DNA from 3 places in the Arthrobacter sp. TmT3-37 genome. Region 1 is predicted to be linked to each of the others. Evidence: predicted binding sites of a transcription regulator. Region 1 holds the regulator's gene; each other region holds the start of a gene.
What was found. Region 1 encodes HrcA, which represses chaperone genes, less so after heat shock. Its sites were predicted from a motif close to TTNGCACTCGNNNNNNNCGAGTGCNAA; they were not measured.
Positions count from the first base shown of each region.

Region 1 (9,537 bases):
GGACGTCCTGATGGTCTCCGGGAAGACCGGGGTCGGCGTCGAGGCCCTGATGGACAAGATCGTGCGCGACCTCCCCGCCCCGACCGGGGATCCGGATGCGCCGGCCCGGGCGATGATCTTCGACTCCGTGTACGACACGTACCGCGGCGTGGTGACCTACGTCCGCGTGGTCGACGGGAAGCTCAGCCCCCGCGAGCGCATCCAGATGATGTCCACGCGGGCCAGCCATGAACTGCTCGAGATCGGCGTGAGTTCACCCGAGCCGAAACCCTCCAAGGGGCTCGGCGTCGGCGAGGTGGGCTATCTCATCACCGGTGTGAAGGACGTGCGCCAGTCGAAGGTCGGCGACACCGTCACCAACCTCGCCAAGCCCGCCGCGGAGTCGTTGGGCGGCTACCAGGATCCGAAGCCCATGGTCTTCTCCGGCCTCTACCCGCTCGACGGCACCGACTACCCCGTGCTGCGGGACGCGCTCGCGAAGTTCACCCTGAACGACGCCGCTCTCGTCTACGAGCCGGAGACGTCGGCGGCGCTGGGCTTCGGCTTCCGTGTCGGCTTCCTGGGCCTGCTGCACCTCGAGATCACGCGCGAGCGCCTCGAGCGCGAGTACAACCTCGACCTGATCTCCACGGCGCCGAACGTCGAGTACGAGGTCACGCTCGAGGACAAGCGCATCATGAAGGTCACCAACCCGAGCGAGTACCCGGTGGGCAAGATCGCCGAGGTGCGCGAGCCGATGGTGTCCGCGACGATCCTCGCGCCGTCGGAGTTCGTCGGCGCGATCATGGAGCTGTGCCAGCAGCGCCGCGGGGTCCTCGGCGGCATGGACTACCTGTCCGAGGACCGCGTCGAGATCCGGTACCGGCTTCCGCTGGCGGAGATCGTCTTCGACTTCTTCGACCTGCTCAAGTCGAAGACCCGCGGCTACGGTTCCCTGGACTGGAAGGCCGACGGCGACCAGGTCTCCGACCTCGTGAAGGTGGACATTCTCCTGCAGGGCGAACAGGTGGACGCCTTCAGCGCCATCACGCACCGGGACAAGGCCTACGCCTACGGCGTCATGATGACGGGCAAGCTCCGCGAGCTCATCCCGCGCCAGCAGTTCGAGGTGCCCATCCAGGCTGCCATCGGCGCGCGCATCATCGCTCGGGAGAGCATCCGGGCCATCCGGAAGGACGTGCTCGCCAAGTGCTACGGCGGCGACATCACGCGCAAGCGCAAGCTGCTCGAGAAGCAGAAGGAAGGCAAGAAGCGCATGAAGATGGTGGGGCGCGTGGAGGTGCCCCAGGAGGCCTTCATCGCCGCGCTGTCGTCCGACGAGTCGAAGGACAAAGCCAAGAAGTGACCCCGCACGGTTTCGAGGGGGCTGGTCCGCGTGCCTAGCGCCCTTCCACTCGGCCTCCCGGCACCCGAGGACGGCGTCCTGCCCCGGGAGGCAGCGGACGGCGCGCTCGGGCGCGACTTCTGCCTCTATGTGCACATCCCGTTCTGCGCCGTCCGCTGCGGCTACTGCGACTTCAACACCTACACCGCGACGGAGCTCGGCGGCGGGGCGTCGCAGGACGCCTACGCGGGATCGGTGCTGGCGGAACTGGCCCTCGGTGCGCACGTCCTCGAGGCCTCCGCAGTGCCGGCCCGGCCGCTGTCCACCGTCTTCTTCGGCGGAGGCACTCCCACGCTCCTGCCGGCGGAGGACCTCGCCTCGATCCTCCGCGCGGCCACCGCGCAGTGGGGTCTGGCCCCGGATGCAGAGGTCACGACCGAGGCCAACCCCGACTCCGTCACGCCGGAGTCGCTGCGCGTCCTGAAGGAGGCCGGCTTCACCCGCGTCTCGTTCGGCATGCAGTCCGCGGTGCCCCACGTGCTCGCCGTGCTCGACCGCACGCACTCGCCCGAGCGCGTGCCGCAGGCCGTGCAGTGGGCGCGCGAGGCCGGGCTGAAGGTCAGCCTGGACCTGATCTACGGGACGCCGGGGGAGTCGCTCGAGGACTGGCGGACCTCACTGGCCACGGCCCTCTCGTACGGGCCCGACCACATCTCCGCGTATGCGCTCATCATCGAGGACGGGACCCGCCTCGCCTCGCGCATCCGCCGCGGACAGGTGCCGCCCATCGACGACGACGACCACGCGGACAAGTACGCCCTCGCGGAGGAGATGCTGACCGCCGGCGGCCTGCACTGGTACGAGGTCAGCAACTGGGCGCGGACGCCCGCCGACGAGTGTCGCCACAATCTGGCCTACTGGCGAGGGAGCGACTGGTGGGGCGCCGGCCCGGGTGCGCATTCGCACGTCGGCGGCACGCGCTGGTGGAACGTGAAGCATCCGCGTCCGTACGCCGAGGCTCTCGGGATCGGGCGGTCACCCGCGGCCGGACGCGAGATCCTGTCGGCGGAGGATCGCTACGTCGAGGACGTCATGCTGCGCGTACGGCTCCGTGAGGGGCTTCCGACCGGCTCCCTGACGGCGACGGGCCGCAGGGCGATCGCCGGGCTGATCGCCGACGGGCTGGTCGAGCCTGCCGCAGCTTTCGCGGGCCGCGTCGTCCTGACCTTCCAGGGCAGGCTGCTCGCGGACGCCGTCGTGCGGAGACTGCTGCCCGACTGACCGCACGGTCGTGCGGACGGCGCGAGCCGGGACCGCTGATGACGGCCGGGCGCGTCGTCGGTGGATCGGGAGACCCATGACCGGGACCGGCGGATGCGGCGCCCCGGCGGTCAGCGGACGAGGCGCAGGTTCAGCGGGTACCGGTAGGGTCGCCCGCGGTTGACCTGGATGCCGGCGTTGACCGAGAAGATGGTGATCGTGACCCAGATGAGGGCGTTCACGACGGCGAAGATCCCGCCGATGACCGGCACCAGCGACAGGAGCCAGGCGACCAGCGCGAGGATCGTCGGCGGCAGCGTGAAGTTCAGTGCCTCCTTGGACTCCTGCGCGGTGAAGGGGCCCCTGTCCTTGAAGATGAGGAAGATCAGCAGGGACGGGATGAATCCCAGGATGCCGCCGAAGTGTGCCAGGGTGGCGAACTGGCGGTCCTCCGACGCGGTCAGTGGAAGGGCGTTGGCCGGCGTTCCTTCGAACGCGGACTGGGACTCGCCCCGTCCGTGGTGCTGGTGGTCGGCGGTGTTGGGCAACTTCGATTCCTTTGCTGGCGGCGGAACATTTCCCCCGGATCGTGCTCCAAGGATACGTGGTGGTCGGGCGCCGACCGCTCAGGCGGGACCTGCCGGAGCGGTCAGGAAGTCGATGACCTCCTCGACGCGGCCCAGCAGCGAGGGCTCCAGATCCGCGTAGGTGCTGACCCCCGCGAGGATGCGCCTCCACCCGTGGGCGATCGCGGCCTGGTCGGCGTGGGGCCAGCCCAGGCCGGCGAGGATGCCCGTCTTCCAGTCCTGGTGGCGGGGGACCACGGGCCAGGCCTCGAGCCCGAGGGCTGCCGGCTTCACGGCCTGCCACACATCGACGTAGGGGTGGCCCACGATCAGGACGTGGTTGCGGGCGCCGGGCACGGTCATCGCCTGCTGGGCGATGCGGGACTCCTTGGTACCGGGCAGCAGGTGGTCGACGAGGATCCCCAGCCGGCGGTTCGGGCCGGGGCCGAAGTCCCGGACGGCTCCCTCGAGGTCGTCGACACCGTGCAACGGCTCGACGACGATCCCCTCGAGCCGGAGGTCGTCGCCCCAGACCTTCTCGACCAGTTCGGCGTCGTGCTTCCCCTCCACCCAGATCCTGCTGGCCCGGGCCGTCCTCGCCCGTGCACCCTCGACCCGCACGGACCCGGAGGCGGTACGCAGGGACGCGGGCGCCGTCCGCGCGACGGGTGCGACGACGTGCACGGGTGCGCCGTCGAGGAGGAAGCCATGGCCCAGCCGGAACGTGCGGTGCTTGCCGCGGCGATCCTCGAGGACCATCACGTGCAGCCCGCCGGACTTCTCGACGCGGATCACGGCGCCCACGAAACCGCTCTGGACGTCCTCGAGGACCATGTCCTTCTCGACGGGCACATCGGGCAGCGCGACCCTCCTGGGCGTCGAGATGTCCTGTGCCCCCCAGCCGTGGTCCATGCCGAGCCCGTCCTTCCCGCGAGGGCACCGGCGGTCTGCCGCAGCCCGGGTTCCCAATGCTAACAATCGGCCCGGACGTACTAGACTTGGCACTTGGGTGTGTCGAGTGCTAATCGCCTCCGGCCGCCCGGGAAGCGAGTGTGGAACCCGGAGGTGACATCGAAGTGAGTGAACCACGACGCCTGGAGGTCCTCCGGGCGATCGTCGAGGACTACGTCCATTCGCGGGAGCCCGTCGGCTCCAAGGCCCTCGTCGACCGCCACCAGCTCGGTGTCTCGTCCGCCACCATCCGTAACGACATGGCCGTCCTCGAGGAGGAGGGCCTGATCGCCGCACCCCACACGAGTTCGGGCCGGATCCCCACGGACAAGGGCTATCGGCTCTTCGTGGATCGCATCTCGGAGGTTAAGCCCCTCTCCGCGCCGGAGAAGAAGGCCATCCAGACGCTGCTCGAAGGAGCGGAGGACCTCGACGACGTGATGGACCGGACGGTCCGGCTGCTGGCGCAGCTCACCAACCAGGTGGCCGTGGTGCAGTTCCCCCGGGTCGGTGGGGCCTCGGTGCGCCACATCGAATTCGTGCTGCTCGCGCCGCAGCAGATCCTCGTGGTCCTGATCGCGACGAACGGCACGGTCCAGCAACGGATCGTCCGGACGCACGCCGATCTCCAGGAGGCCGAGCTGGCGGAGCTGAAGCAGCGGATCCTCTCCGCGGTGTCGGGTGTGAAGCTCTCCGCCCTGCCCGGCGAGCTCGCGGTCGCGGCCTCGCAGCTTCCTCCTGCACTGCGGGCCCACGGGAGTACCATCGGAAGGGCGCTCGAGCAGCTCGCGGGACTCGGCCGTGACGACCGTATCCTGCTGGCGGGTACCGCGAACCTCGCGCGGTCCACGGGCGACTTCCCGCTGAGCATCGGGCCCATCCTCGAGGCGCTGGAGGAGCAGGTGGTGATGCTCCGTCTCCTGTCCGAGATGGAGTACGACGCGCGGGGGATCTCGGTGAGGATCGGCAGCGAGAACCCCTACGGGGGCCTGTCGGAGGCCTCCGTGGTCGCGACGGGCTACGGCCCGGATGCCGGTGCGAAGCTCGGCATCCTCGGACCCACCCGGATGGACTATCCGACGACGATGGCCGCGGTGCGCGCCGTCGCCCGCTATCTCTCGAGGATCCTCGAGGAGTAGCCTCCGGCCCTGATCCGGGCGGTATCCCGCGATCCGGGCAGTATTCCGCCGGCCCGGCCGGCGAGCACAAGACAGAAGTCTCCAACAGGAAGTGATGTGCACGAGTGAGTAATCACTATGAGGTCCTCGGTGTGGCGCAGGGTGCGACCGGGGAGGAAATCAAGAAGGCGTACCGCAAGCTCGCGCGGAAGCTCCACCCGGACGTGAACCCCGGTGAGGACGCGTCGGAGGAGTTCAAGCGCGTCAGTCACGCCTACGAGGTCCTGTCGGATCCCCAGAAGCGGCGGGTCTACGACACGACGGGCAACGAGAACGGGACCGACAACGGCTACGGCTCGGGCTACTCGGGCTCGGGCTTCGCCTTCCAGGACATCTTCGAGACCTTCTTCGGCGGAGGCGGCCAGCAGCCGGGTGCTCCTTCGCGGACGCGTCGCGGGCAGGACGCGCTCATCAATGTGCGCATCGACCTGAAGGATGCCGTCTTCGGCACGAACAAGAAGATCGAGGTGGACACCGCGGAGGTGTGCCCCACCTGCGACGGCACGTGCTGCCAGCCCGGCACCTCGCCCCGCACCTGCGACATCTGCGGTGGTTCGGGCCAGGTCCAGCGGGCCGTGCGCTCGATCCTCGGCCAGGTCATGACGAGCGCGCCCTGCGGCACCTGCCAGGGGTACGGCACGGTCATCCCCAGCCCGTGCCACGAGTGCAGCGGCGAGGGGCGCATCCGCGCCCGCCGCACCCTCACCATCAAGGTCCCCGCCGGGGTCGGTACGGGCACGCGCATCCAGCTGGCCGGACAGGGCGAGGCCGGCATCGCCGGCGGACCCCAGGGCGATCTCTACGTGGAGATCCGGGTCGAGACCAATGCGACCTTCCTGCGTGACGGCGACGACCTGCACGTGACGCTGAGTGTCCCGATGACGGCTGCGGCGCTCGGTACCACGGTCCACCTGGACACCTATGACGGCGACCAGGAGCTGGTCATCAAGCCGGGCACGCAGTCCGGCGAGATCCTCACCCTGCGCGGCCTCGGCGTCACGCACCTGCGGAACCAGGGCAGGGGGGACCTGCGGGTCCACCTCAATGTCGAGACGCCCCGGAACGTCGACCACCAGCAGGAGGAACTCCTCCGCAAGCTCGCGGAACTGCGCAACGAGGAGTACACGGACGGACAGCTGGCCAGCAGCGGTTCGGGCGTGTTCGCGCGCCTGCGGGAGCGTCTCGGGAACCGCTGACCATGACGCGACCCCTCTTCTTCGGACCGGGTGAGGCAGTCCGGTCCGCAGCGCCCGGTGCCGTGTTCGTCCTCGGCGGTGACGAGGGGCGCCACGCCGCGACGGTCCGGCGGCTCACGGCCGGTGAGCGCATCGACGTCTCCGACGGTGCGGGCTACCGGCTCCGCGGGCTGGTCTCGGCGGTCGGGGCCGGGACCGTGGAGCTGACGGTGGAGAGCGCAGGGCAGGATCCGGCGCCCCGGCACCGCCTGGTGCTCGTCCAGGCCCTCGCGAAGGGCGGCCGCGACGAGCAGGCCGTGGAAGCGGCCACCGAACTCGGCGTCGACGCCGTCGTCCCCTGGCATGCCGAACGCAGCATCGTCCGCTGGCGCGGGGACAAGGAGGACAAGGGCCGGCAGAAGTGGACCTCGCTCGTGGCCGCCGCCTCGAAGCAGTCACGCCGCTCGTTCGTCCCGACCGTCCATGGCGTGCTCGACACGCCGCGACTGGTGGCCTGGGCGTCGACGGTGGATCGGATCGTCGTCCTCCACGAGGACGCCGAGGTGTCTCTCGCCGAGCAGGTGTCGGAGCTGCGCACCTCAGGCGCCCTCGACGTCCCGACGTCGACCGCCGTGGTGGTCGGCCCGGAGGGCGGCATCAGTGACACCGAGCTGGCCAGACTGCGGACCGCCGGTGCGAGCACGGCCCGCCTGGGTCCGCACGTCCTGCGGTCGTCCTCGGCCGGTCCGGCCGCACTCGTGCTGCTGAACCACCTGCTCGGTCGCTGGTAGGGCGGGAGGCGCGGCTATCGGACGACGACGGTCTTCGAATCAGCGGCGCTGGTCGCGTCCGAGGGCGCGGACACCGTGATCTCGTAGCGGCCCGGTGGAAGGGTGACCGAGAAGGAGAACGCCCCGGGTGCGCCGTCCTGCGGGGCCATGTCCACGGAGCCGTCCCGGAAGAGGGCGGCGTCGCCGTCCTCGGAGCCGTCGGTGCTGCGGTCGATCCGCCAGTCCAGGGACTGCTCGGCGGCCGGTCCCACCCCGTGGATCGTGAGGCCCGCGGTGTCGGCCTCGACATCCTCCTGCGGATCGATGATCCACACCGGAGCGAGGTTGGCGGGGTCCCGGGTCCACTCGCCGTCGAGGTCGACGGCGTCGAAGGCGCGGTAGCCGGCCGTCCCGTCCACGAGTACGACCACCGAGCTGGCCTCGCCCCCGGTGATGAGGCCGGCGTCGGACGCCGCCGCGGTCGCCGTGTAGACCAGTTGCTGGAGGGCGAGGCGGGCCTCGTCCTCGCCGAGTCCCTCCGAGACGGCGTCCGAGGAGATGTCGAGCGTGATGACGTTCTTCGTGGAGATCGAGGACGTCACGTTCGACGCGGCCCGCCACGGGGAGCGGTAGTCGGGGTCGAGCGGCCGCCCCGAGGTCATGAGCTGCACGGCGTCGGCGATCGGATCTCCGGAGCCTTCGGCCGGTGCCACCAGGAATTCGCGGAACAGCTTGTCGCTGCCGTCGACGTCGCCGAGCCAGTAGACCGGGAGGAGGGGCTGGACCGCGTCGGCGGGCCCGGCTGCCGCGCCCTCGCTCCGGACCGCCGGCGCGGTCGGGGACGCACCGGCCTCCCCTGCGGACGACGTCGGCTGCAGGGGTGCCGGAAGCGACGTGGTCGGCGCGCCGCCCTGGTTCGGGCCGACGTTGGGGAGGAGGTACACGCTGCTGGCGACGAGCACCCCGCCGGAGACCAGGAGCATGCTTCGCAGCCCCAGCCGGTTCTTCCTCAGGGGGTCCTGCTCGTTCATGCCGGCCCCCTTCCGTCGGGCGCACTGGTGCGCGGGTCTATCGGTGGAATGTCCGTGTCCCGGCCGGGGGACGCCCCTGTCGGACGAGGCGCCGGCCGCTTGCGGTGGTCCTGCCGGACCTGATTCAGCTTGGCACAACGCAGGGAACGCCCCGCCATGAATACGGGCGGGTGGCAGGACTGAAACCCGATCGATACGAAGCCGTTGCCGATTCGCGACGAAAGCCGAGTGCGGCTCGGCAGCGTTCGCCGCCGTCGATCCCGAGGGAATCAAGGCGGTCCCGCTCCTGTTGACAAAAGGGGGATGCCGTAACATTGGCATTCCTGCTGCGAGAGCACGACAGGACCAGATCATCAGGACGACTACTCCAGCGAGGGGCGATCAGAGGCCGGACGGCCGAGCTATGAGCGAATCTTCAACAGGCATCAATGCGGCAGGACTGGACACCAGGACCTTCGTCTTCGAATCGACCCAGCAGATGGTGCAGTCGCTCGGCTCCAACGACGAGGCGCTCCGCCTGATCGAGGAGTCGTTCCCGGGCGTCAGCCTCCAGGCCCGGGGCAACGAGCTGGCGATCACGGGACCTTCCGCGGACGTCCTGCGCACCGAGCGGCTGATCGGTGAGATCCAGACCATGGCCAGCAACAACGCCACGGTCTCGCCCCAGGTCCTCGAGCAGCTGGTCACGATGCTCAAGACGCAGAGCGCCGCCCGTCCCTCGGAGGTGCTGTCCGTCAACATCCTGACGTCGCGCGGAAAGACCATCCGCCCCAAGACGCTGAACCAGAGCACGTACGTCGACGCCATCGACCGCAACACCATCGTGTTCGGCATCGGCCCGGCCGGTACCGGCAAGACCTACCTGGCCATGGCGAAGGCCGTCCAGGCGCTGCAGCAGAAGGAGGTCAACCGGATCATCCTGACGCGCCCCGCCGTGGAGGCGGGGGAGCGGCTGGGCTTCCTCCCGGGCACCCTGAACGACAAGATCGACCCGTACCTGCGTCCGCTGTACGACGCGCTGCACGACATGATGGACCCCGATTCCATCCCGCGCCTCATGGCGGCCGGCACGATCGAGGTAGCACCGCTCGCCTACATGCGCGGGCGGACGCTGAACGACGCGTTCATCATCCTCGACGAGGCGCAGAACACGACGCCGGAGCAGATGAAGATGTTCCTCACACGCCTCGGCTTCGGGTCCAAGATGGTCGTGACCGGCGATGTCACGCAGGTGGACCTCCCCAACGGTACGAGTTCCGGCCTGCGGATCGTGAGCGAGATC
Region 1 covers NZ_JBTNDU010000006.1:173,486-183,022, reverse strand. The annotation lists gene lepA (translation elongation factor 4) at 1-1,345, shown strand, start outside; gene hemW (radical SAM family heme chaperone HemW) at 1,376-2,605, shown strand; gene ACX80U_RS10480 (DUF4870 domain-containing protein) at 2,716-3,132, opposite strand; gene ACX80U_RS10475 (DUF3097 domain-containing protein) at 3,211-4,062, opposite strand; gene hrcA (heat-inducible transcriptional repressor HrcA) at 4,227-5,240, shown strand; gene dnaJ (molecular chaperone DnaJ) at 5,345-6,475, shown strand; gene ACX80U_RS10460 (16S rRNA (uracil(1498)-N(3))-methyltransferase) at 6,478-7,245, shown strand; gene ACX80U_RS10455 (GerMN domain-containing protein) at 7,260-8,255, opposite strand; gene ACX80U_RS10450 (PhoH family protein) at 8,659-9,537, shown strand, end outside.

Region 2 (11,143 bases), on a different contig from region 1:
CGTGAAGTCCTTGACCGTGATGAGGCCGCGGAGGATGCCCTCGTCGTCGACGAGGGGGAGCTTCTCGATCTTGTTGCCGGCGAGGAGGTTGATGGCGTCGTCGCCGCTGATGCCCACGTGCCCCGTGACGAGCGGCATCTTCGTCATGACGTCGCGGACCAGGATGCGCGGGAAGTCACGCTCCAGCACGAAGCGCGTGTCGCGGTTGGTGACGATGCCGAGCAAGTGGCCGGTGCCGTCGACCACGGGCAGACCCGAGACCCGGTAGTGACCGCAGAGCTCGTCGAGTTCCTGCAGGGTGGCGTCGGGGCCGATGGTGAGCGGGTTGGTGATCATGCCCGACTCGCTGCGCTTCACCCGGTCCACCTGGTCCGCCTGGTCGGAGATGGACAGGTTGCGGTGGATCACGCCGAGGCCGCCCTGCCGCGCCATGGCGACGGCCATGCGCGACTCCGTGACGGTGTCCATCGCGGAGGAGAGCAGTGGCGTCTTCACGGTGATGCGCTTGGAGATGCGCGACGACGTATCGGCCTCGGAGGGGATGACGTCGGTGTGGCCGGGCAGCAGGAGGACGTCGTCGTATGTGAGGCCGATGAATCCGAAGGGGTCGTGGGTCTCGTTCTGGCCGGACTGCTCGCTCACTGCTGCGCCTCTTTCGGTGTCGCCCGATGGGAGTGGGTTGGGGGCCTTCGGCGGGCTGCGCCGGCGGGCTCTGCCAGTCTAGAACGGATCGCAGGGGCGCCCTATTCCGGTGACACCACTCACGTCACCAGCCGAGCACGGCCCTCAGCCGCTGCTCGAACGCCGGCGCGGTGGTGGAGACGTAGGTCTTGGACAGGTGGTCCCGGTCCATGAACACACGCACGTTGCCGACGACGCCGGAACACGTCGCCGAGGCGCAGACGAGGTCGGTGAGATCCAGGTGCTCGAGTCCCGGCACGCGGTCGGCCACGGCGGCCAGCGGCGACGACGGCGCCAGCACCTCGGCCAGGGGGACGTCGCAGGCCGAGGGGTCGGTGGCGTTGAGCGCCGTGCACTCGGCCATGTCGTCCTCGAAGCGGGGCGTGTCCCGCAGGCCGACGACGGGGATGCCGGCCGCGAGCAGGGGCGCGATCCCCTTCTCGAACCCGGCCGGGACCTCCTCCGCCGGCGAACTCCAGTCCGTCCGCGTGCCGACCGTCAGGACGGCGTCCGGCGCGAGCTCGAGCGCGTAGTCGCGGACCGCGTCGTTGAACGCCCGGCACTCGGGATCGACGGTGCTCGGAGCATCGACGAACCGGCAGCTGGGCCTGTGCACCGAGACGGCGAGCCAGTTGTTCTTCGTCGCCATGGCACCGAGCGCCGTCATCCACATCTGGGAATGGGAGTCGCCGAGCACCAGGATGGTCCGCTCCGCCGTCGACTCGTCCCCCGTGCGGACGCACGAGGACAACCGGGGATCAGCGGGCATCAGGGCGTCCGGGCAGGGCCCGTCGACCTCCGCCCACTCGGCGCCGAGGCTGCTGGCCAGCGGCTTCACCAACGCGTCCTCCGCGCCCCGGAACCGGAAGCCGGGCGCCAGGGCTGCGGCGCCCGGGTTGTCGTCGTCCGTCTGCTGCTGCACCGCCGCTTCCTGTGCCTGGACCCGGTACTCCCAACCCGAGAGGGGCACGGCCACGAGCGCGAGGGCCAGCGCCGCGACGAGGCCGGTCCGCCTGCGCTGCACGGTCGGCCACTGCCAGGCGCGCATCGGTTCCTCGACGAAGCGCATAGTGAGCACGGCCAGGACGAGCGAGGCCGCGATGACGATCCCGCCGTCGAGCATCCCGGCTCTCGGCTTGTCGGCGACGACGAGCCAGAGGACGAGGACGGGCCAGTGCCACAGGTACAGGGCGTAGGACACGTTGCCGAGCCGCAGGAGCGGCGCCGAGGACAACCAGCGGTCCACGCCCGCGGGACTGTCCGTGCGGCCCGCGACGAGCACGGCGGCGGCGGCGAGCGTGGGCCAGAGGGCGATGTAGCCCGGGAACTGCTGCTGCACCTGCAGGAGGACGCCGCACGCGAGCATCATGACCACGCCGGCCCAGCCCAGCACCACCCGGACCCGCGCCGGCACCACCAGATAGGGCAGGGCCAGCGCCACGAGCGAGCCGAGGGCGAATTCCCAGAGCCTGGCGCGGGTGTCGAAGTAGGCAGCCGCCTGGTCCGCGCCGGTCTGCCAGACGGAGAACGCGAGCGACAGCGCGAAGACGGCGCCGAACAGGACCAGGAGGACGGGCCGGGGCCGCAGCCGGGTGACCGCGACGAGGACGGCGGCGGACGCGAAGACGACCGGCCAGAGCAGGAACACCTGACCCTGGATGGACAGGGACCAGAAGTGCTGGAGCGGGCTGGCCGCGCTGGAGTCGAGCGCGTAGTAGTCGACGGCGTCGGCCGCGAGCTGCCAGTTCTGCCGGTAGGTCAGGGATGCCCAGGTCTGATCGAACACGGATCGCCAGCGCGAACCGGGCACGAGGACTGCGGTTGCCGCGAGGACGGACAGCAGGACCACGACGGCGGCCGGCAGGAGCCGCTTCAGCAGCCCCAGCCAGTAGGCGGCCAGGTCGAGGGGCTGCGCGGCCTCGAGGCGCCGGGTGAACGTGACGGTGAGGAGGAAGGCGGAGACGAGCAGGAAGACGTCCACACCCCCCGACACCCGCCCGAGCCACACGTGGTAGACGACCACCATGCCGACGGCCAGCGCCCGGAGTCCCTGGACCTCCGGCCGGAACCGGCGCTCATCCGGGCGGGCCGGCTGCTCCCCGAGGGCCACGGACGGCGGGGACTGCGAGGCGGTAACCATGCTGTTCCTCCTCGGAGGCCTGGGGATCGGGCGGACGCAAAATCCCAGTTTACCGTTTCGTGATCTTCGGCGATGCCGGTGCCCGGGGAGCCCGATCCGTCCGGTCGCCCGCGTAGCACGTACCCTAGAAGGAGTATCTCCCCGGGAACGCCGGGGACCACCCGAACGGAATCGCCGGGTCTGCCGGCCCCGACATACGTCCGAGGGCCGCCGCCCCGCCCCCGCATGAACGAGAGATAACTGATCTGTGAATAAGAGACCTGCCGCACTGAAAGCACCACGGGAACTGGCCAAGGGAGCCATGCGCATCGTCGCTCTCGGTGGCATCGGTGAGATCGGCAGAAACATGACCGTCTTCGAGTTCGAGGGCAAGCTGCTGATCGTGGACTGCGGTGTCCTGTTCCCCGAGGAGCACCAGCCCGGCGTCAACGTCATCCTGCCCGATTTCTCCTACATCCGGGACCGGCTCGACGACGTCGTCGCCGTCGTGCTCACGCACGGGCACGAGGACCACATCGGCGCCGTCCCGTACCTGCTCAAGGAACGCGCGGACATCCCCCTGGTCGGCTCGCGGCTCACACTCGCCTTCATCGAGGCGAAGCTCAAGGAGCACCGCATCACCCCGAAGACCGTGCAGGTCAAGGAGGGTGACCGTCGGACCATGGGCGGCTTCGACCTCGAGTTCGTCGCCGTGAACCACTCCATCCCGGACAGCCTCGCCGTCGCCATCCGCACCGCGGCCGGCATGGTGCTGCACACAGGCGACTTCAAGATGGACCAGTTCCCCCTGGACCGCCGCATCACCGACCTCGGCGCCTTCGCACGCCTGGGCGCCGAGGGCGTGGACCTGTTCCTCACGGACTCCACCAACGCCGACGTCCCCGGGTTCACGACCTCGGAGAAGGATCTCGCGCCGGCGATCGACGCGGTCTTCCGCACCGCCCCCCGCCGCATCATCGTCTCGAGCTTCGCGAGCCACATCCACCGCATCCAGCAGATCATCGACACCGCACACCAGCACCGCCGCAAGGTGGCGTTCGTGGGCCGCTCGATGGTGCGCAACATGACCATCGCGGCGGACCTCGGCTACCTCAACATCCCGCAGGGCCTGCTCGTCGACTTCAAGAAGCTCGAGCGCAGCGACGACCACAAGGTGGTCCTCATCTGCACCGGCTCGCAGGGGGAGCCGATGGCGGCCCTCTCGCGCATGGCCAACAAGGACCACGCCATCCGCATCAGCGAGGGTGACACGGTGCTGCTGGCCAGCTCCCTCATCCCGGGCAACGAGAACGCCATCTACGGCATCATCAACGCGCTGACCGAGATCGGCGCCAACGTGGTGCACAAGGGCAACGCCAAGGTACACGTCTCCGGGCACGCCAGCGCCGGTGAGCTCGCGTACTGCTACAACATCGTCAAGCCGCGCAACGTCATGCCGGTGCACGGCGAATGGCGCCACCTGCGGGCGAACTCGGAGATCGCCGTCGCCACCGGCGTCGACCCCCGCAACGTGGTCATCGCCCAGGACGGCGTGACGGTCGACCTCGTGCGCGGTCGCGCCACGCTCTCGGGCAAGGTGGAGGCCGGTCTCGTCTTCGTCGACGGCGACAGCGTCGGCGGGATCACCGAGGAGGACCTCCGTGAGCGCCGCCGCCTGGCCGAGGAGGGTGTCGTCACGGTCCTCGCGATCATCGATCCCGACAACGGGGACATCGTCGAGGCGCCGGAGTTCTTCACCAAGGGCTTCTCCTGCTCCGACGAGGACCTCGAAAAGGCGGGCGCCGCCGTCGAGAAGGCGCTGCGGGATTCCGCCTCCAACCGCCAGGGCGGCCGCCGCCAGGACCCGGAGGACATCATCGAGCGGGCCACGGCGAACTGGATGCGCCGGTACTACAACCGCCAGCCCGTGGTCTCGGCGATCGTCGTCGACGCCTGATCCCCGGCAGCACCCCGAAGGCCCCGGTACTCCCAGGAGTACCGGGGCCTTCGTCGTCCGGCCGCCCGACAGCGCCCGACAGTGCCCGACCTGGCCCGACAGCGACCGCCGACCGTGCTGGTGTGTGGACCGACCCACTGATCACGGCCCTCCGGTGGGCATGTCCGAGCATTCCCACCGGCGCGGGCCGATCAGTGGGCGCTCCCGTCGACACCGAAACGCCACGGGCCCGCTGACACACAGCAGCACCCCGGCTCGGAGGAGCCGGGGTGCTGCTGTCGAACGGGACGGGCTCGGAGCCCAGGGGTCCTAGTGCGAGTGGCCGTGGCCCTCTTCGCCGTCGGACTCCTCGGGCTTCTCGACCACGAGGGTCTCGGTGGTGAGCACCAGCGCCGCGATGGAGGCGGCGTTGCGCAGTGCGGAGCGCGTCACCTTCACCGGGTCGATGATGCCCGCCTCCACGAGGTCCTCGTACTCGCCGGTCGCGGCGTTGAAGCCGTTCCCGACCTCGAGGTCGGAGACCTTCGCGACGACGACATAGCCCTCGTGTCCGGCGTTCTCGGCGATCCAGCGCAGCGGCTGGGCGAGGGCGCGGCGGACGAGTCCGACGGCGGTCGCCGCGTCGCCCTCGAGTGCGAGGACGTCGGGATCGGTGTCGAGTGCCTTGCCGGCGTGCACCAGCGCGGACCCGCCGCCGGCGACGATGCCCTCTTCGAGGGCTGCACGCGTCGAGGACACGGCGTCCTCGATGCGGTGCTTCTTCTCCTTGAGCTCGACCTCGGTGGCAGCGCCGACCTTGATGACGCCGATGCCGCCGGCGAGCTTCGCGAGGCGCTCCTGGAGCTTCTCACGGTCCCAGTCGGAGTCGGTCCGCTCCACCTCGGCGCGGATCTGCGCCACGCGGTCGGCGACGTCGGACTCGCTGCCGGTGCCGTCGACGATGGTGGTGGCGTCCTTGGTCACGGTGATGCGGCGTGCGGAGCCGAGCACCTCGAGGCCCACCTGGTCCAGCTTGAGGCCGAGGTCCGGCGAGACGACCTGCGCACCGGTGAGGGTGGCGATGTCCTGCATCATGGCCTTGCGGCGGTCACCGAACCCCGGGGCCTTGACGGCGACGACGTTCAGGGTGCCGCGGATCTTGTTGACCACGAGGGTGGAGAGGGCCTCGCCCTCGATGTCCTCGGCGATGATGAAGAGCGGCTTGCCGGCCTGCAGGGCCTTCTCGAGCAGCGGGAGGAACTCCTGCAGCGAGGAGATCTTGCCGGAGTTGATCAGGATGAGCGCGTCCTCGAGGACGGCTTCCTGGCGCTCGGCATCGGTCACGAAGTAGGGCGAGAGGTAGCCCTTGTCGAACTGCATGCCCTCGGTGAGGACGAGCTCGGTCTGCGTGGTGGAGGACTCCTCGATGGTGATCACACCATCCTTGCCGACCTTGTCGAACGCCTCGGCGAGGAGGTCTCCGACCTCGGTGCTCTGGGCGGAGATGGACGCGACGCTGGCGGTCTGCTGGCCCACGACCTCGCGGGCGTTCTCCAGGAGGCGCTTGGCGACGGCCTCGACCGAGACCTCGATGCCGTGCTTGAGCTGGCCGGGTGCGGCTCCGGCGGCCACGTTGCGGAGGCCTTCCTTGACCAGTGCCTGCGCGAGGACGGTGGCGGTGGTGGTTCCGTCACCGGCGACGTCGTTCGTCTTGGTGGCGACTTCCTTGGCCAGCTGCGCGCCGAGGTTCTCGTAGGGGTCGTCGAGCTCGACCTCACGGGCGATCGTGACGCCGTCGTTCGTGATCGTGGGGGCGCCCCACTTCTTGTCGAGTACGACGTTGCGTCCGCGGGGGCCCAGCGTCACCTTGACGGTGTTCGCGAGCTTGTCCACGCCGGCCTCGAGGGCACGGCGGGCGGCGTCGTTGAATTCCAACTGCTTTGCCATTGTTGATTCCTTTCAGGCTTGTGCAGCGAGAAAAACCCCGGCCACTGCGGGCCGGGGCTTTCCAATCGGGGTACTACTTGACGACGACGGCGAGGACGTCGCGGGCGGACAGCACCAGGTATTCCTGGCCTCCGTGCTTGACTTCGGTTCCGCCGTACTTCGAGTAGATGACGATGTCGCCCTCGGCGACGTCGACGGGGACGCGGTTGCCGTTGTCGTCGACGCGACCCGGTCCGACTGCTACGACCTCGCCCTCCTGGGGCTTCTCCTTGGCCGTGTCCGGGATGACGAGGCCGGAAGCAGTGGTCTGCTCCGCTTCGAGGGGGCGGACAACAATGCGATCCTCAAGAGGCTTAATAGAGACCGACACTCGGGCTCTCCTTTGCGTTCGTTACCAATGGAATGTAGGCCGTCGGGTTGGCGTGAACCGTCGTCGCGGTGCCGGCGAACGCTTCCCTCTGGATTAGCACCCGCAGGGAGCGAGTGCCAACTCCGACTGTATGCAAGGGCTGGCACTCGGTCAAGGCGAGTGCCAGCGTTGACAGGCCGGAGGCAAAATGGTGACAGACGTCACTCCGAATAGGGCATGCTTCGGTTGCGTAATTCCCGAGCTTCCCTCTAGATTCGTAGAGGTAAGGCACCCCTTACTTCCACGACATCGGGCCGGGCCGGCCCCTTCCACTCGGAGTTCATCCCATGGCACACGTGCGCCTCGCCGTCCTTTCCGCAGCCGCTGCGGCCACCCTCGCCCTGACGGCCTGCGGTGGTTCCTCCGAAGCTGCCGACGAGCCGGCAGCGGCCTCGACCGTCTCGATCGAGCACGCACAGGGAACCACCGAGGTGCCCGTGGACCCCGAGACCGTCTTCACGTTCGACCTCGGCGCACTGGACACGCTGGACGCACTCGGCGTCGACGTCGCAGGCGTCCCGCAGGGAACGCTGCCCGAGCAGCTCTCGGCCTACGAGGGCGGCGACACCACGAACATCGGGTCCATGAAGGAGCCCGACTTCGAGGCCATCGCCGCCGCCGCACCGGACCTGATCATCATCTCGGGGCGCGTCGCGGACTCCTACGGCGAACTCTCGGAGATCGCGCCGACCATCGACCTCAGCGTGGACGCCACCGATCCCATCGCGAGCTTCACCGGGCACACCGAATCCCTCGGCCGCATCTTCGGCGCCGAGGACGAGGTCGCCGAGCGCCTGGACGCGCTCGACACCCGGATCGCCGAGACGAAGGAAGCGGCAGCATCCGCCGGCGACGGCCTGATCCTGCTGACCAGCGCGGGCGAGGTCACCGCCTACGGCACCGGGTCCCGCTTCGGCCTCATCCACGACGTGCTCGGCGTCGAGCCCGCAGCCGCGGTGAAGAACGAAGGCACGCACGGCGAAGCCGTCTCCTTCGAATACATCGCCGAGGTCAACCCGGCCCACCTGTTCGTCATCGACCGGGACGCCGCCGTCGGCGAGGCAGGCGCGGCCGGATCCGCCGTCCTGGACAACGAACTCGTCAACGGGACCGACGCAGCGAAGAACGACGCCATCACCTACCTCGACTCCGCGAGCTGGTACCTGATCGGCTACGGCCTGAACAACCTCGACGCCATGGTCTCCGCCGTCGACGAGGCCGTCGCGGCCTGATCCGCTCCGCCGTACCCACGGCCGGCGCCCCCATGGCAGCACTCTCCCTCCGGCCCCAGCGGGCCGCACAGCAGCACGGCTCCACCCGATCGCCGGCCCTCTGGCCGGCCGGCGGAGCCGTGCTGCTGCTTGCCGTCCTCAGCCTCTTCGTCGGAGTCTCGGAGGTCTCCCCCGCCGACCTGCTGGGCGGCGACCCCGATGTCTGGCAGACCTTCCTGGTGAGCCGGGTCCCCCGCACGCTGGCGATCATCCTGGCAGGCGTCGCCCTCAGCGTGGCCGGCTTCATCCTGCAGCTCATGGCCCGCAACCGGTTCGTGGAGCCCTCCACCGTCGGCACGGTGGAATCGGCCACAGCCGGGATCCTCGTCGCCACGCTGCTCCTGCCCGGTGCGCCGATCGTGGCGAAGATGGGAATCGCGGCCGTCTTCGCTGTGGCCGGGACCGCACTCTTCCTGGCCGTCCTGCGGCGTATCCCGCTGCGGAACACCCTGATCGTCCCGCTCGTCGGGATCATGCTCGGCGGCGTCATCGCGGCGGTGACCACCTTCTTCGCCTACCGCTTCGACCTGCTGCAGACGCTCAACACCTGGATGATCGGGGACTTCTCCGGCCTCGTCCGCGGCCGCTACGAGCTGCTGTGGATCGTCGCCGTCCTCGCCGTCGTCGGCTATGTGTGCGCGGACCGCTTCACCGTGGCCGGCATGGGCGAGGAGTTCACCACCAACCTCGGGCTGGACTACCGGCGCACCATGAACCTCGGACTCGTGCTGGTCAGCCTGATCAGCGCCGTCGTGGTCGTGGTCGTGGGAGCCATCCCGTTCCTCGGGCTGATCGTCCCCAACCTCGTGTCACTGCTCATCGGGGACAACGTGCGCCGGTCCGTGCCCTGGATCGCCGTCTTCGGCGCAGGCTTCGTCCTCGCTTGCGACATCCTCGGGAGGATCATCCGCTTCCCCTACGAGGTGCCGGTCGGCGTGATCGTCTCCGTGGTCGGCAGCGCCCTGTTCATCGCCCTGCTCGTCCGGAGGACCGCCCGTGCGCGCTAGGACCACCGCCCTGCCCACCGCCGTCGTGCAGACCGGGCGGAAGCCCGCGAAGACCCTCCCGCCCGCCGCCTGGCTGGTGGTGCTCGGCATCGCCGCCGCCGCACTCGTCGCGGCCTTCCTCCTCGTCGACCTCCAGGGGAACCTCGCCTACGTGCTGCCGCGGCGCCTGAACCGCGTCGGAGCCATGGTGCTGGTCGCCGCCGCCGTGGGCGTCTCCACCGTGCTGTTCCAGACCGTCACCGGCAACCGGATCCTGACGCCGTCCATCATGGGGCTGGATGCGCTCTACATCCTCATCCAGACCGTCCTCGCCTTCGCCCTCGGTGCCTCGACCCTCCTCACACTGGGCGCGCCCCTCCGCTTCGCCGTCGAGGTCACGCTCCTGGTCGCCTTCTCCTGGCTGCTGTACCGGTGGCTCTTCACCGGTGGCGGGCACAGCCTCCACCTGCTGCTCCTGGTGGGGATCGTGTTCGGTGTCTTCTTCCGGGGTACTTCGTCCCTGCTCCAGCGGCTGATGGATCCGAGTGAGTTCATCATCCTGCAGGACCTGTTCTTCGCGAGTTTCAACCGCGTGGACCCGATGCTCCTGCTGATCTCCGCCGTGGTCGTCGCCGGGCTCTGCGTACCCGCCTGGCGCCTGCGCCACCGCCTCGACGTCCTGGCCCTGGGCCGGGACACCGCGGTCGGCCTCGGGGTGGACCACCGGCGGACGGTGACGCTGGTCCTCGTGATCTGCTCTGTGCTCGTCGCCGTCTCGACGGCCCTCGTAGGACCGGCGACGTTCTTCGGCCTGCTCGTCTCCGCGCTCGCGTACCAGCTGTGCAGCTCCTTCCGGCACGCGGTCGTGCTTCCCATCGCCGTGCTGCTCGGCGTGATCGCCCTCGTGGGCGGGCAGCTCGTCCTCGAGCAGGTCTTCGAGTTCGACACCGCGCTCAGCATCGTGATCGAGTTCACCGGCGGCATCGTCTTCCTCGCACTCCTCCTGAAAGGCCGTATCCGGTGATCACCATCGACCACGCCACCAAGCGCTACGGCAGCTCCACCGTGGTGGACGACGTCACCTGCACCATCCCGAGCGGGGGTGTCACCTCGATCATCGGACCCAACGGCGCCGGGAAGTCCACCCTCCTGTCGATGATGAGCCGGCTCCTCCCGCTCGACGCCGGCTCGGTCCGGGTGAACGGGCTGGACGTCAGCACCACGCCCGGACCCGCCCTCGCGCGGACCCTGTCCATCCTGCGCCAGGAGAACCAGCTGACGGTCCGGCTCTCCGTGCGCGACCTCGTGGGGTTCGGCCGGTTCCCGCACAACAACGGGCGGCCCACCATGGTCGACCGCGAGCACATCGACCGGGCGCTCGACTACCTCGACCTCACCGACCTGGCCGACCGGTTCGTGGACGAGCTCTCGGGCGGGCAGCGCCAGCGGGCGTTCATCGCCATGGTGCTGGCGCAGGACACCGACTACATCCTGCTCGACGAACCGCTCAACAACCTCGACATGAGGCATTCGGTGGACATGATGCGTCTGCTCCGCCGGCTCGTGGACGACCTCGGGAAGACCGTGGTGCTGGTGATCCACGACATCAATTTCGCCTCCTGCTACTCGGACACGATCGTGGCGATGCGCGACGGCGCGCTGATCCATTCGGGCACGCCGGAGGAGATCATGACACCGGAGGTGCTGCGGGACGTGTACGACGTGAACATCCAGGTGGAGCGGATCCGGGGCAACAGGATCGGCGTCTACTTCGCCTAGGCTGGCAGCATGGCT
Region 2 covers NZ_JBTNDU010000001.1:203,857-214,999, forward strand. The annotation lists gene guaB (IMP dehydrogenase) at 1-642, opposite strand, end outside; gene ACX80U_RS00865 (acyltransferase family protein) at 767-2,821, opposite strand; gene ACX80U_RS00870 (ribonuclease J) at 3,123-4,757, shown strand; gene groL (chaperonin GroEL) at 5,067-6,683, opposite strand; gene groES (co-chaperone GroES) at 6,757-7,053, opposite strand; gene ACX80U_RS00885 (siderophore ABC transporter substrate-binding protein) at 7,380-8,324, shown strand; gene ACX80U_RS00890 (ABC transporter permease) at 8,357-9,370, shown strand; gene ACX80U_RS00895 (iron chelate uptake ABC transporter family permease subunit) at 9,360-10,373, shown strand; gene ACX80U_RS00900 (iron ABC transporter ATP-binding protein) at 10,370-11,128, shown strand; gene ACX80U_RS00905 (class I SAM-dependent methyltransferase) at 11,138-11,143, shown strand, end outside.
Region 2: the regulator HrcA is predicted to act here: its motif matches at 7,193-7,219, upstream of groES (co-chaperone GroES).

Region 3 (11,143 bases), on a different contig from region 1:
CACCATCAGGAATCCGGCCGTGCCGGAGGCCGACCACCCCTCACACTGTGCGGTCGACGGCACACCGGCCGCTCCGGGCGCCCTGCACCAGGCGTACGACGGGAAGGGCGGCCGGACCCGGACATGACGAAGCCCCGGGTGGCAGCCCGGGGCCCATCAGGAGGCGCTACTTGACGTCCTGCTCGTCCATGGCGCTCAGGGGCGAGCCGCCCCGGTTCGCGGGGTCGTCGCTCGCGTCGACGTCGTCGTCCTCCATCATGCCGAAGTCGACGTCCGCCGCTGCCTCGCCGAGCATGGGCTCCTCGGGCGGATACTGCTCCTCACCGTGCTCGTACCGGGCCTCGGCCGTCTCCTCGCGGAGCGTCTGGTCGCTGAGGTAGCCCTCCTCACCGATCGCGGAGACGCCGTTCTCGTCGAAGTCGTTCTCGTCGTCGCCGCTCTCGGTCGTGCCGGGCTCGTCCTGCAGGAGGGGGTCCTCCTGCCAGCGGTCGGGGTTGTTCTCCGCCGCACCCTCGTAGTCGTCCGGCTGTCCCTCGAGGACCGGGTCGAAGGCCTCGGGAGCGAGCGAATCGTTCGGCGTCTCGGGCTCCTCGCCCACGATGGTCAGTTCCTCATCGGGAAGGTTCTCGGTCATCTTCTCTGCCTTTCGTCGGTGCTGCGCATCCTTCGATCATCAGCCTACTGATTATCCGGTCCGGGCGACAGTCGGCTCCGCCGCCCGGACCCGATGCGGTGTCCCGCTAGACTCCGTCGCGCCAGCTGTGCCGGGGTTCGAAGCCCAGAACGCGGCGGGCCTTGTCGATCGACAGCAGCGTCCCGTGACCGCCGACCTCCCGCAGCACCTCGACGCCGGGGAACACCTCCGCCGCCAGATCGGCGCTCGTCCTGTCCATGACGGTGTCCGCGGCAGCGATGATGAAGCGGTCGAAGCCCGGCGCCGCGTGCTCCAGCGCCCTCAGCACCGCCTGGGCGCCGTCGCGGCCGTCGATGTACCCCCACAGGTTCCACTTGCGGGCCGTGGGGTCCGCGTCGAAGGACGGGAATTCGGCATAGTCCTCCGGGTCCATCACGTTCGAGAACCGGAGGGCCGTGATGCTCAGGTGCGGGTCCCAGCGGGCCAGCTCCGTGGCCAGTTGCTCCTCGAGGTGCTTGACCAGCGAATAGGTGCTCTCCGGCCGCGCCGGATACTCCTCGTCCACGGGGAGATACGGGGGAGGCGTGTCGAAGGGCAGCCCGAGCACGGTCTCACTGGACGCGTAGACGATCCGCTTGATGCCGGCCCGTCGGCACGCCTGGAAGACGTTGTACGTGGCGGTCATGTTGTTGTGGAACGTCTCGGCGTCCGCCTGAAGCCCCGGCGCCGGGATGGCCCCGAGGTGCACGACGGCGTCGAATCCGGAGTGCCGGTCCTCCACCCCGAGGAGCGCGTCGACCACCTGCCCGTAGTCCCGCAGGTCGATCCGCAGGAACCCGGGGCCGTGCTCGCCGTGCTGGTCCAGTTCCAGGACGCTGTGGCCCGCGTCGCGGAGGCCCCGCACCACGCTCCGGCCGAGCTTGCCGCTCGAGCCGGTGACCGCGACGTTCAGCGACGTCGTCGTCTCCGCCATCAGACCGGCCGGGTCTCGGGGGAGACGGTCTTGGCGACGTCGGTCTCCGCGAGGCCGCCGATCGCGTCGTCGATCGCTTTCAGGACGTCGTCCTCGAGCTTCACCCCGGCGGCGACGGCGTTCGATTCCACCTGCTCCGGGCGGGACGCCCCGATGATCGCCGAGGCCACGTTCGGATTCTGCAGCACCCACGCGATCGCGAGCTGCGCCATCGTGAGGCCCACGCCGTCGGCGATGGGTGCGAGCTTCTGCACGCCGGTCAGGACGTCGTCGCTCATCCAGCGCTTGATCATGTCGGCGCCGCCCTTGTCGTCCGAGGCGCGGGTGCCCTGCTCGGGCTGCTGGCCGGGCTTGTACTTGCCCGTCAGTACGCCCTGGGCCACGGGGGACCAGACGATCTGCGAGAGCCCCAGTTCCTCCGACGTGGGGACGACCTCGCCCTCGATGACCCGCCAGAGCATGGAGTACTGCGGCTGGTTGGAGATCAGCTGGAAGCCGAGCTCCTTCGCGAGGGCGGAACCGTCGCGGATCTGCTGGGCCGTCCACTCGCTGACGCCGATGTAGAGGGCCTTGCCCTGCCGGACGATGTCGGCGAACGCCTGCATCGTCTCCTCGAGGGGCGTCTCGTGGTCGTAGCGATGTGCCTGGTAGAGGTCCACGTAGTCGGTCTGCAGGCGCTGGAGCGAGCCGTCGATCGACTCCATGATGTGCTTGCGCGACAGTCCGACGTCGTTGTGCCCCTTGGGGCCCGTGGGCCCCCAGACCTTCGTGAAGATCTCGAGCGACTGGCGCCGCTCACCCTTCAAGGCTTCGCCGAGGACGGTCTCGGCGGCCGTGTTCGCGTACACGTCCGCCGTGTCGAAGGTGGTGATGCCGACGTCGAGTGCTGCCCGCACGCACTGCGTCGCGACGTCGTTCTCGATCTGCGAGCCGTGCGTGAGCCAGTTGCCGTAGGTGATTTCCGAGATCTTGAAGCCGCTGTTTCCGAGGTATCTGAAGTCCATATCGCGATGCTAGCCGGGCCGGGCGCTCCAGCGATAGGTCACCCAGGCAACGATCAAGGGGCTGGCGCTGCTGCTTTGGAGGGGATTCCGGCCCTGCCGTAGACTCGATCATCATGACCATTCGCTTCGCAACGCCCGACGAGATCGCCCGGTGGAACAGCATCATCAGCGAGAATCCGGACGGCGGGAACGTGATGCAGGGGCGGGAATTCGCCGAGCAGAAGCGAGCGACCGGATGGGCACCGGTGTACCTGGTGGCCGACGGCGTCGCGCTCACCGTGCTGCAGAAGACCGTCCTTCCCCTCGGCCGCTACTGGTACGTACCGAAGGGACCCGGGACCGGGGATGCTGCCGCGCTCGTCGCACTGCTCCCGGGGCTGAGGACCTTCGCCGCCGGCAAGGGGGTCTTCGGTGTCAAGGTCGACCCCGAGCTCCCCTCCGACCCCGCCGTGGCAGGGGCGCTCGAGGCCGCGGGGCTGGTCCGGGTCGCCGATGTCCAGCCCAACGTGTCGACGGTGGTCCTCGACATCTCGGGGGACCTGGAGGCCATCGAGGCGTCGTTCGGTTCGAAGACCCGCTACAACATCCGCGCGGCCCGCAAGGCCGGCGTCGAGACCCGCGTGGTGGAGGTCGACGACGAGAACTGCACGATCTTCTACCGGCTCCTCGCCGAGACGGCCGAGGGCAGTTTCTCCATCCGCAGCGAGGAGTACTACACCGGTTTCTGGCAGCGCCACGCACGCGCGCAGGCAGGAGCCTTCCTGTTCGCGTTCGTCGACGGCGAGGTGGTGTCGGCCGACTTCATCATGGTCCTCGGCGCCAAGGCCAGCCGCAAGGACGCCGCGAGCACCCGCAAGCGCACGGTCCGCGGTGCCAGCGCCCTCCTCGAGGTGGCCGCCATCGAATGGCTCAAGGCCCGGGGTGTCACGGAGTACGACCTCTGTGGAGCACCGCCGTCCAGCGAGGCGAAGAACAAGGACCACGAGCACTACGGCATCGGCATGTTCAAGACGGGGTTCAACCCGGCGATCACGGACTTCGTGGGGACGTTCGACCTGCCCGTGAAGCCACTGCAGCACAGGGCCTGGCTGAGGATCGGGGAGCGGGCCGCCCTGAAGGTCCACCGGATGCGACACCACGAAAGCTGGTACTGAGGATGGCGCCCTTCACGGCACGCGCAGCCACCGCCGACGAGGTGGCGCGCTGGGACGAGCTCGTCCCGGCCAACCCGCTCGGCGGTAACGTGCTCCAGTCCGGTCCCTTCAGCCGTGTGAAGGTGCGCCAGGGCTGGCAGCCTATCCACCTCGCCGTCGAATCGCAGGACTACACGAGCTACGTGATCGCCTACCAGCGCAGCATCCCCGTGCTCGGCGCGCTGTGGTACCTCATCAAGGGCCCCGACACGGCCCGTCCGGAGGATGTCCCCCCGTTCGTCGACGCCGTCGTCGCCCACGCGAGGCGCCGGCCGGGGCGGGTCTTCGCCGTGAAGATCGAGCCCGACTTCCCCGACACCGAGGAATTGCGCGCCCTCTTCGCCGGAGCGGGGCTCGTGAAGACCTTCAACATCCAGGCCAACGACAGCACGGCGATCCTCGACCTCACACCGGACGAGAACCAGCTCCTGAGGAACCTCTCCTCCCGGGGCCGCAACGCCGTCCGCCGTGCCATCCGCGACGGCGTCCGTGCCCAGCCCGTCGAGGCCGGCGAGGACACCTACCGGACCATGTACGCCCTCATGGGACAGGCTCAGCAGGGCCGGCTGTCCGCCGTTCCACGCCCCTACGAGTACTACCGGGGGTTCTGGCAGGAGTTCGTGGACGCCGGGATGGGCCGCTTCTACTTCGTGTACGAGGACGGCAAGCCGTCGGTGGGCGCCTTCGTGATCCTCTACGGCCGGAAGGCCACGTACAAGGACGGCGGCTCGCTGCCCAAGCGCAACCAGTACGGCGATTCGCACCTCGTCCAGTGGGAGGCGATCCTCGACATGAAGCGGCTCGGAGCCCGCGAATACGATTTCTGCGGCACTCCGCCGGCCGATCGGCTGAAGGACAAGGACCATCCGCAGTACGGCCTCGGGATGTTCAAGACGAGCTTCACGAAGACTGTGACGGACTTCGCAGGATGCTACGACGCCGTCGTCCGCCCCCGCACGTATCGTGTGTGGCATGCGGTGGGCGAGCGCGTGGCACGGCAGATCCATTGGCGCCGTCACCGGCAGCCCTTCTACTAGGCCTTCCCAGGCCACCGACCGTCCCGAGGGACGATTGTGAGGTTCCCCCCATGACTGACGGCTCGCGCGACGACCCCTGCGAGGGGTCATCGCCCGCCACCAACCCGTCGCCGGTCGCCGAGGCTCTCCCCGTCATCCGGCGGCCCTTCGACCCGAGCGACGACGAGAAGAACAAGCTCGCCGCCGGCAGGGGCAGTGGCAGGAAGCCGCCGAGGGGCGGCCCCACGCCGTCCAGGCGCCCCGCGGAACCGAGGCCCCAACGCCAGGGCCGCCAGCGGCAGCAGGTCACGAGGCCCGCGGACGCGCTGCCCACGACACCGCAGAGCGTGCCGCCGTCGGTCCGGTCCAATGCCGCCGCCCGGAGCATGCTCCGACGCTTGGTGCAGGGCGAGGCCCCGCCCACGCAGGCGATGAGCATCGTCGAGCGCCTGGCCGGCAGTCCCTACGCGAATCCGATGATCCAGGCGGGCGGCCCCGACGCCAGTGCCCGCAAGGCCCTCGACTTCGCGCTCAACCTGGCCGAGACCATGTTCCGCTACGGGGCGGGTGCCCTGGAGGTCGAGACGAGCATCATCGCGGTCACCGCGGCTTTCGGCCTCGACTCCATCGAGGTGGACATCACCAACCAGTCGGTGGTCATCAACTACTCGGCGCGGGACCAGACGCCGACGACGGTCCTGCGGGTGGTCCGCTCCTGGACGAACAACTACGCGGGCCTCACGGCCATCCACCGTCTCGTGTCCGACATCGCCGACGGTGGCGTCTCCCGGACGGAGGCCGCCCACCGACTCGACGAGATCACGCACCGGCCCAAGCCGTTCCCACGCTGGATGGTGACGGCGGCCTTCGGTATCTTCTCGGCGGCGATCGTGGCCTTCGTCGGCGGGACCCTGCTCGGATCGCTGATCGGCTTCATCAGCTGCATCCTCGTGGACCTGGTCAGCCGCAAGCTCGGCGAATGGCGCGTCCCGGAGTTCTTCGCCGTGGCAACCTCCGCCGCGCTGGTGACCCTGATCGCGATGCTGTTCTGGTGGCTCGAGGTGCCGATCGCCCCGGCGCTCGTGGTGGTGGGCGGGATCCTCCTGCTGCTGCCCACGGGCAGGCTCGTCTCCGCGACGCAGGACGCGATCAACGGCTTCCCGGTCACGGCCGCGGGCCGGTTCCTCTCGGCGATCCTCGTCTTCGCCGCGCTGGTGGCGGGCATCGCCGTCGCCCTCGTGGCGGGCACCGCGCTCGGCATCCCCGAGCTCGAGGTCCTCGACTCGTCGGGCAGCCAGTACCCGTGGCCCGTGGTCGCGGTGCTCACCTTCATCGCGGTGGCCATGATCTGCATCGCCGAGCAGACCGACGTGAAGCTCGTGATACCGACGTCGCTCGTCGCCGTCGCGGGGTATCTCCTGATGATCAGCGCGATGACCGCCGGCGTGGGCTACCGCCTCGCACCGGCCCTCGCCGCCATCCTGATCGGGGCCCTCTCCCGCGTCGTCGCGCTCCGCCTGGGCGCCCCGCAGCTCGTCGTCGCCGTACCCGCCGTCCTCTTCCTGTACCCGGGGCTGACCATCTTCCGCTCCATGTACATGCTGACCATCGACTCCGAGGTGGTATCCGACGGCGCCCTCGGACTCTTCAACGCGCTGACCGTCGTGCTGGCGATCGCCGCGGGTGTCGTCCTCGGCGACAACCTGGCCAGGCCCTTCACCCGCAAGCTCAGCTCGAACGAGCGCCAGCGGAACCGGCGGCGCTAGCCGTCCACTCCCGGTGTGGGCGCATCCCGATCCGACCCGCCGCTGGCCGCGGTCCGGGACCACTCGATCGGCGCGGCGCCCTGCTGGGCGAGGAGCTCGTTGACGCGGCTGAACGGCCGTGAGCCGAAGAACCCCCGGGACGCCGACAGCGGGCTGGGGTGCGCGGACTCCACCGTGGGCGTCGGCCCGAGCAGCGGCTTCAGGCGGAGCGCGTCCTTGCCCCAGAGGATGGCCACGAGCGGATCGCCGCGGGCCACGAGCGCCCGTATCGCCGCGTCCGTCACGTGCTCCCAGCCGAGCCCCCGGTGCGAGGCGGTCTCGCCGGCACGCACCGTCAGCACCCGGTTGAGGAGCAGGACGCCCTGCTCGGCCCACCCCGACAGGTCACCGGTCGCAGGCGGAGCGGTGCCGGTGTCCGAGGCCAGTTCACGGTAGATGTTCGCGAGGCTGCGGGGGATGGGACGCGTCGCGGGATCGACGGCGAAGCTCAGGCCCACGGCGTGGCCGACGGTCGGGTACGGGTCCTGCCCGACGATGACGACGCGCACGCTGTCCAGCGGCGTGGAGAACGCCCGGAGGATGGAGGGCGCATCGGGCAGCACGCGCAGCCCGCGGTCGAGGTCCGCCGCAAGGGCTTCGGCCAGCCGGTGGAGGACCGGTTCGACGGGCGCGAGCGCTGACGCCCAATCGGCCGGCACGAGGTCCGCGATGCCGGCGGGCGCCGCGAACGGGAAGACCGATGCGTTCGGCGACGGTCCTGGGTTACCGGAGCCCGCCGCGCGGGACGGCCCCGCATCGGAAGGAGCGTCGGGCAGGTCGAAGAGCGCGTCGTCGTCGTGCGTCATGGACCCATTCTCGCCCGGCTCTCCGGGACGCACTCCCCGAATGACACACGTGTAATTCCCTACTACCATGGAAAGACAGTCGTGCGAGGGAACGGAAGGTGGTAGTGGACATGGCGGAGCCGATGCGGCAGCCGGACGACTCCCCCTCCGGGCAGGAGGCCAGGCTGGCCCTGGGGGACCGCGAGCAGCGCATGCTGGCGCTCGAGCGCGAGTGGTGGAAGTACTCCGGCGCGAAGGAGCAGGCCATCCGCGACCTGTTCAACCTGTCCGCCACGCACTACTACCAGGCGCTCAACGCCCTGATCGACACGGAGGCCGCGCTCGCGCACGACCCCATGCTCGTGAAGCGGTTGCGTCGACTGCGGTCCACTCGCCAGAAGGCACGGTCCGCGCGCCGCCTCGGCGCGGACATCTAGTACTGCCCGCGACACTCGACGAGCGAAGGACCCTCCTCTTCCATGACTGACCACCCGCGGGACGAGTTCGACGCCGTCCCCGAGGCTTCCGCGCGCCAGGGTGTCCACCGGGAGAGGTTGGTGCCGGCCCGCTCGAGCGGGCTGGCCCTCAAGATCACCGTGGGGGTCCTGGCGCTGCTGATCGGTCTCGGCGCTTATTTCATCCTTCCCCGGCTCGGCTTCCCGGGGGGATCGGACGCGGCGTCGGGTCCGGCGCCGGCCACGAGCGGGGCTGCCGACGCAACGGCGGCGCCGACGGGGAGCGCCTCGGACGATCCCGAGGACGGGGCGACGGACGAACCGGACGCGGGCGCGTCCCCGGATGCGGAAGCGACCGACGGGACCAACCGGGCGCAGACGGTGAACGTGCTCAACGCCACGGGGGCTCCGGGACTCGCTTCCGTGGCGGCAGGGAGGCTCGCCGCCGAGGGCTGGACCTCGGCGATCCCGGGGAACTGGGCGGGAGCCCCGGTCGACTCCTCGGTGGTCTTCTACAACGGTGAGGCCCAACGGTCCGACGCCGAGGCGGTGGCCGCGGACCTCGGGATCACCGACCTGGTCGACACCCCGTCGGTCTCGCCCGACATCTCCGTGGTCCTCGGACCCGAATTCCAGTGATCCGCTGCAGGGCCGGAGCCATCAGTCCTTGAGGGGGATACCCTGCGCGTCCCGCCGGAACTGCCCGGATCCGACGAGGATCAGGATGCCCTCGACGAGGCCCCAGATGCCCGCCGCGATGGCGCTCAGCCCGAAGGTGAAGACCGCCCCGACGGTCGACATGAGGACCAGGACGACGCCGATCGTCGTGTAGCCGAGATAGAACCTGTGGACGCCGAGCGACCCGAGCAGGATCCCCAGGACCCCGGCGATCACCCGTGACTTCTGCGGACCGTACGGCTGTCCGTAGGGTCCCTGGCCGTAGCCGCCCTGCAGGTAGCCGCCCTGCGCGTAGGGCCCCTGGGACGGACCGTGCCCGTCGTAGCCACCGGAAGTGTAAGGGTCCTGTCCCGGGCCTGGCCCGCCGTAGCCGCTGGAAGGAGGGCCCGCCTGGGGGTACGGCGCCTGGGCGTACGGGTCCTGCGCGTACTGGTTCGGACCGGAGGGCCCTTGCGCATACGTTCCCGGCTGGTAGGGGTCCTGGCCGGACGGCCGCTGCGGGAAGGGTGCCTGCCCCTCCGGGAACGGCTGCGCGTCGTCGCGCACCCGGTGGGGCGCCGGATCAGGGCCGAGGGGGCCGCCGCCGTCGAGGTTCGGGATGCCGCGCTCGTCGGGCTTCCCGGAGTCAGGACCGCTTGCTGGCGTGGACACTGTGCCTCCCGTTGGTTGGTGTGCGCCCAATCTATGCCCTCGGCGGAATCCGCGCTACGGCGTGCGGCGGCACCGTGCTCCTGCCGTCCTGCAAGGGGGTGCGGAGGGCTCGGACAGGTTGCACTCGCACGGTGGGAGTGCTAATTATTGAGTTAGCACTCGCGCGCGCAGACTGCTAAGACTGCGCGTGGTGGGTGAAGCAGGCAAACCTCTGTGGTGGGGGTGGGGCTTCGAGCGTGAAAGAGATCGTTCAGGCGCTGCCCGGCCGTCGCGGGCACCACACGCAGGCAAGCATTCATGTGCTGAAATGCAACCGTCCCGAAAGGACCTAAGCCGTTATGGCCAAGATCATTTCTTTTGATGAAGAGGCCCGCCGCGGCCTCGAGCGGGGTCTGAACATCCTCGCTGACGCCGTCAAGGTGACGCTCGGCCCCCGTGGCCGCAACGTCGTGCTCGAGAAGAAGTGGGGCGCCCCCACCATCACGAACGACGGCGTGTCCATCGCCAAGGAGATCGAGCTCGACGACCCGTTCGAGAAGATCGGCGCCGAACTCGTCAAGGAGGTCGCCAAGAAGACGGACGACGTCGCAGGCGACGGAACCACCACCGCCACCGTGCTCGCCCAGGCCCTCGTCAAGGAAGGCCTGCGCAACGTCGCGGCCGGCGCCGACCCCCTGAGCCTCAAGCGCGGCATCGAGAAGGCCGTCAAGGCCGTCACCGACGAGCTGCTCGCCTCCGCGAAGGAGATCGAGACCAAGGAGCAGATCGCTGCCACGGCCTCCATCTCCGCCGGGGACAAGCAGATCGGTGACCTGATCGCCGAGGCCCTCGACAAGGTGGGCAAGGAAGGCGTCATCACCGTCGAGGAGTCGAACACCTTCGGCCTCGAACTGGAACTCACCGAGGGTATGCGCTTCGACAAGGGCTACATCTCGGGCTACTTCGTCACCGACGCCGAGCGCCAGGAGACGGTCCTCGAGGATCCCTACATCCTGATCGTCAACTCGAAGATCAGCAACGTGAAGGACCTCGTCGCCGTCCTCGAGAAGGTCATGCAGTCCGGCAAGCCGCTGCTGATCATCGCCGAGGACATCGAAGGCGAAGCCCTCGCGACCCTCGTGGTCAACAAGATCCGCGGCACCTTCAAGTCCGTGGCCGTCAAGGCCCCCGGCTTCGGTGACCGCCGCAAGGCCCAGCTCGCCGACATCGCCATCCTCACCGGTGGCCAGGTCATCGCCGAGGAGGTCGGCCTCAAGCTCGAGACCGCCACCCTCGACCTGCTGGGTACCGCCCGCAAGGTCGTCGTGACCAAGGACGAGACCACGATCGTCGAGGGAGCCGGCGACGCCGACGCCATCGCCGGTCGCGTGGCCCAGATCCGCGCCGAGATCGAGAACTCCGATTCCGACTACGACCGCGAGAAGCTGCAGGAGCGCCTGGCCAAGCTGGCCGGTGGCGTTGCAGTCATCAAGGCCGGTGCCGCCACGGAGGTCGAGCTCAAGGAGCGCAAGCACCGCATCGAGGACGCCGTCCGCAACGCGAAGGCAGCCGTCGAGGAAGGCATCGTCGCCGGTGGTGGCGTGGCCCTCATCCAGGCCGGAGCCAAGGCGTTCGCCAACCTGGAACTCTCGGGTGACGAGGCGACGGGCGCGAACATCGTCCGCGTCGCGATCGACGCACCGCTCAAGCAGATCGCCTTCAATGCCGGCCTCGAGCCCGGCGTCGTCGTCGACAAGGTCCGCGGACTGCCCGCCGGCCACGGCCTGAACGCTGCTACCGGCGTGTACGAGGACCTCCTCGCCGCAGGTGTCAACGACCCCGTGAAGGTCACGCGCTCGGCCCTGCAGAACGCAGCGTCGATCGCCGGCCTGTTCCTCACCACCGAGGCCGTCGTGGCCGACAAGCCGGAGAAGGCAGCTCCTGCCGGCGGCGGCGACGACATGGGTGGC
Region 3 covers NZ_JBTNDU010000002.1:3,552-14,694, forward strand. The annotation lists gene ACX80U_RS02875 (MFS transporter) at 1-127, shown strand, start outside; gene ACX80U_RS02880 (hypothetical protein) at 167-634, opposite strand; gene ACX80U_RS02885 (NAD-dependent epimerase/dehydratase family protein) at 741-1,586, opposite strand; gene ACX80U_RS02890 (aldo/keto reductase) at 1,607-2,611, opposite strand; gene ACX80U_RS02895 (lipid II:glycine glycyltransferase FemX) at 2,725-3,765, shown strand; gene ACX80U_RS02900 (lipid II:glycine glycyltransferase FemX) at 3,768-4,841, shown strand; gene ACX80U_RS02905 (threonine/serine exporter family protein) at 4,892-6,586, shown strand; gene ACX80U_RS02910 (uracil-DNA glycosylase) at 6,583-7,431, opposite strand; gene ACX80U_RS02915 (DUF3263 domain-containing protein) at 7,554-7,847, shown strand; gene ACX80U_RS02920 (LytR C-terminal domain-containing protein) at 7,890-8,504, shown strand; gene ACX80U_RS02925 (TM2 domain-containing protein) at 8,526-9,194, opposite strand; gene groL (chaperonin GroEL) at 9,533-11,143, shown strand, end outside.
Region 3: the regulator HrcA is predicted to act here: its motif matches at 9,347-9,373, upstream of groL (chaperonin GroEL).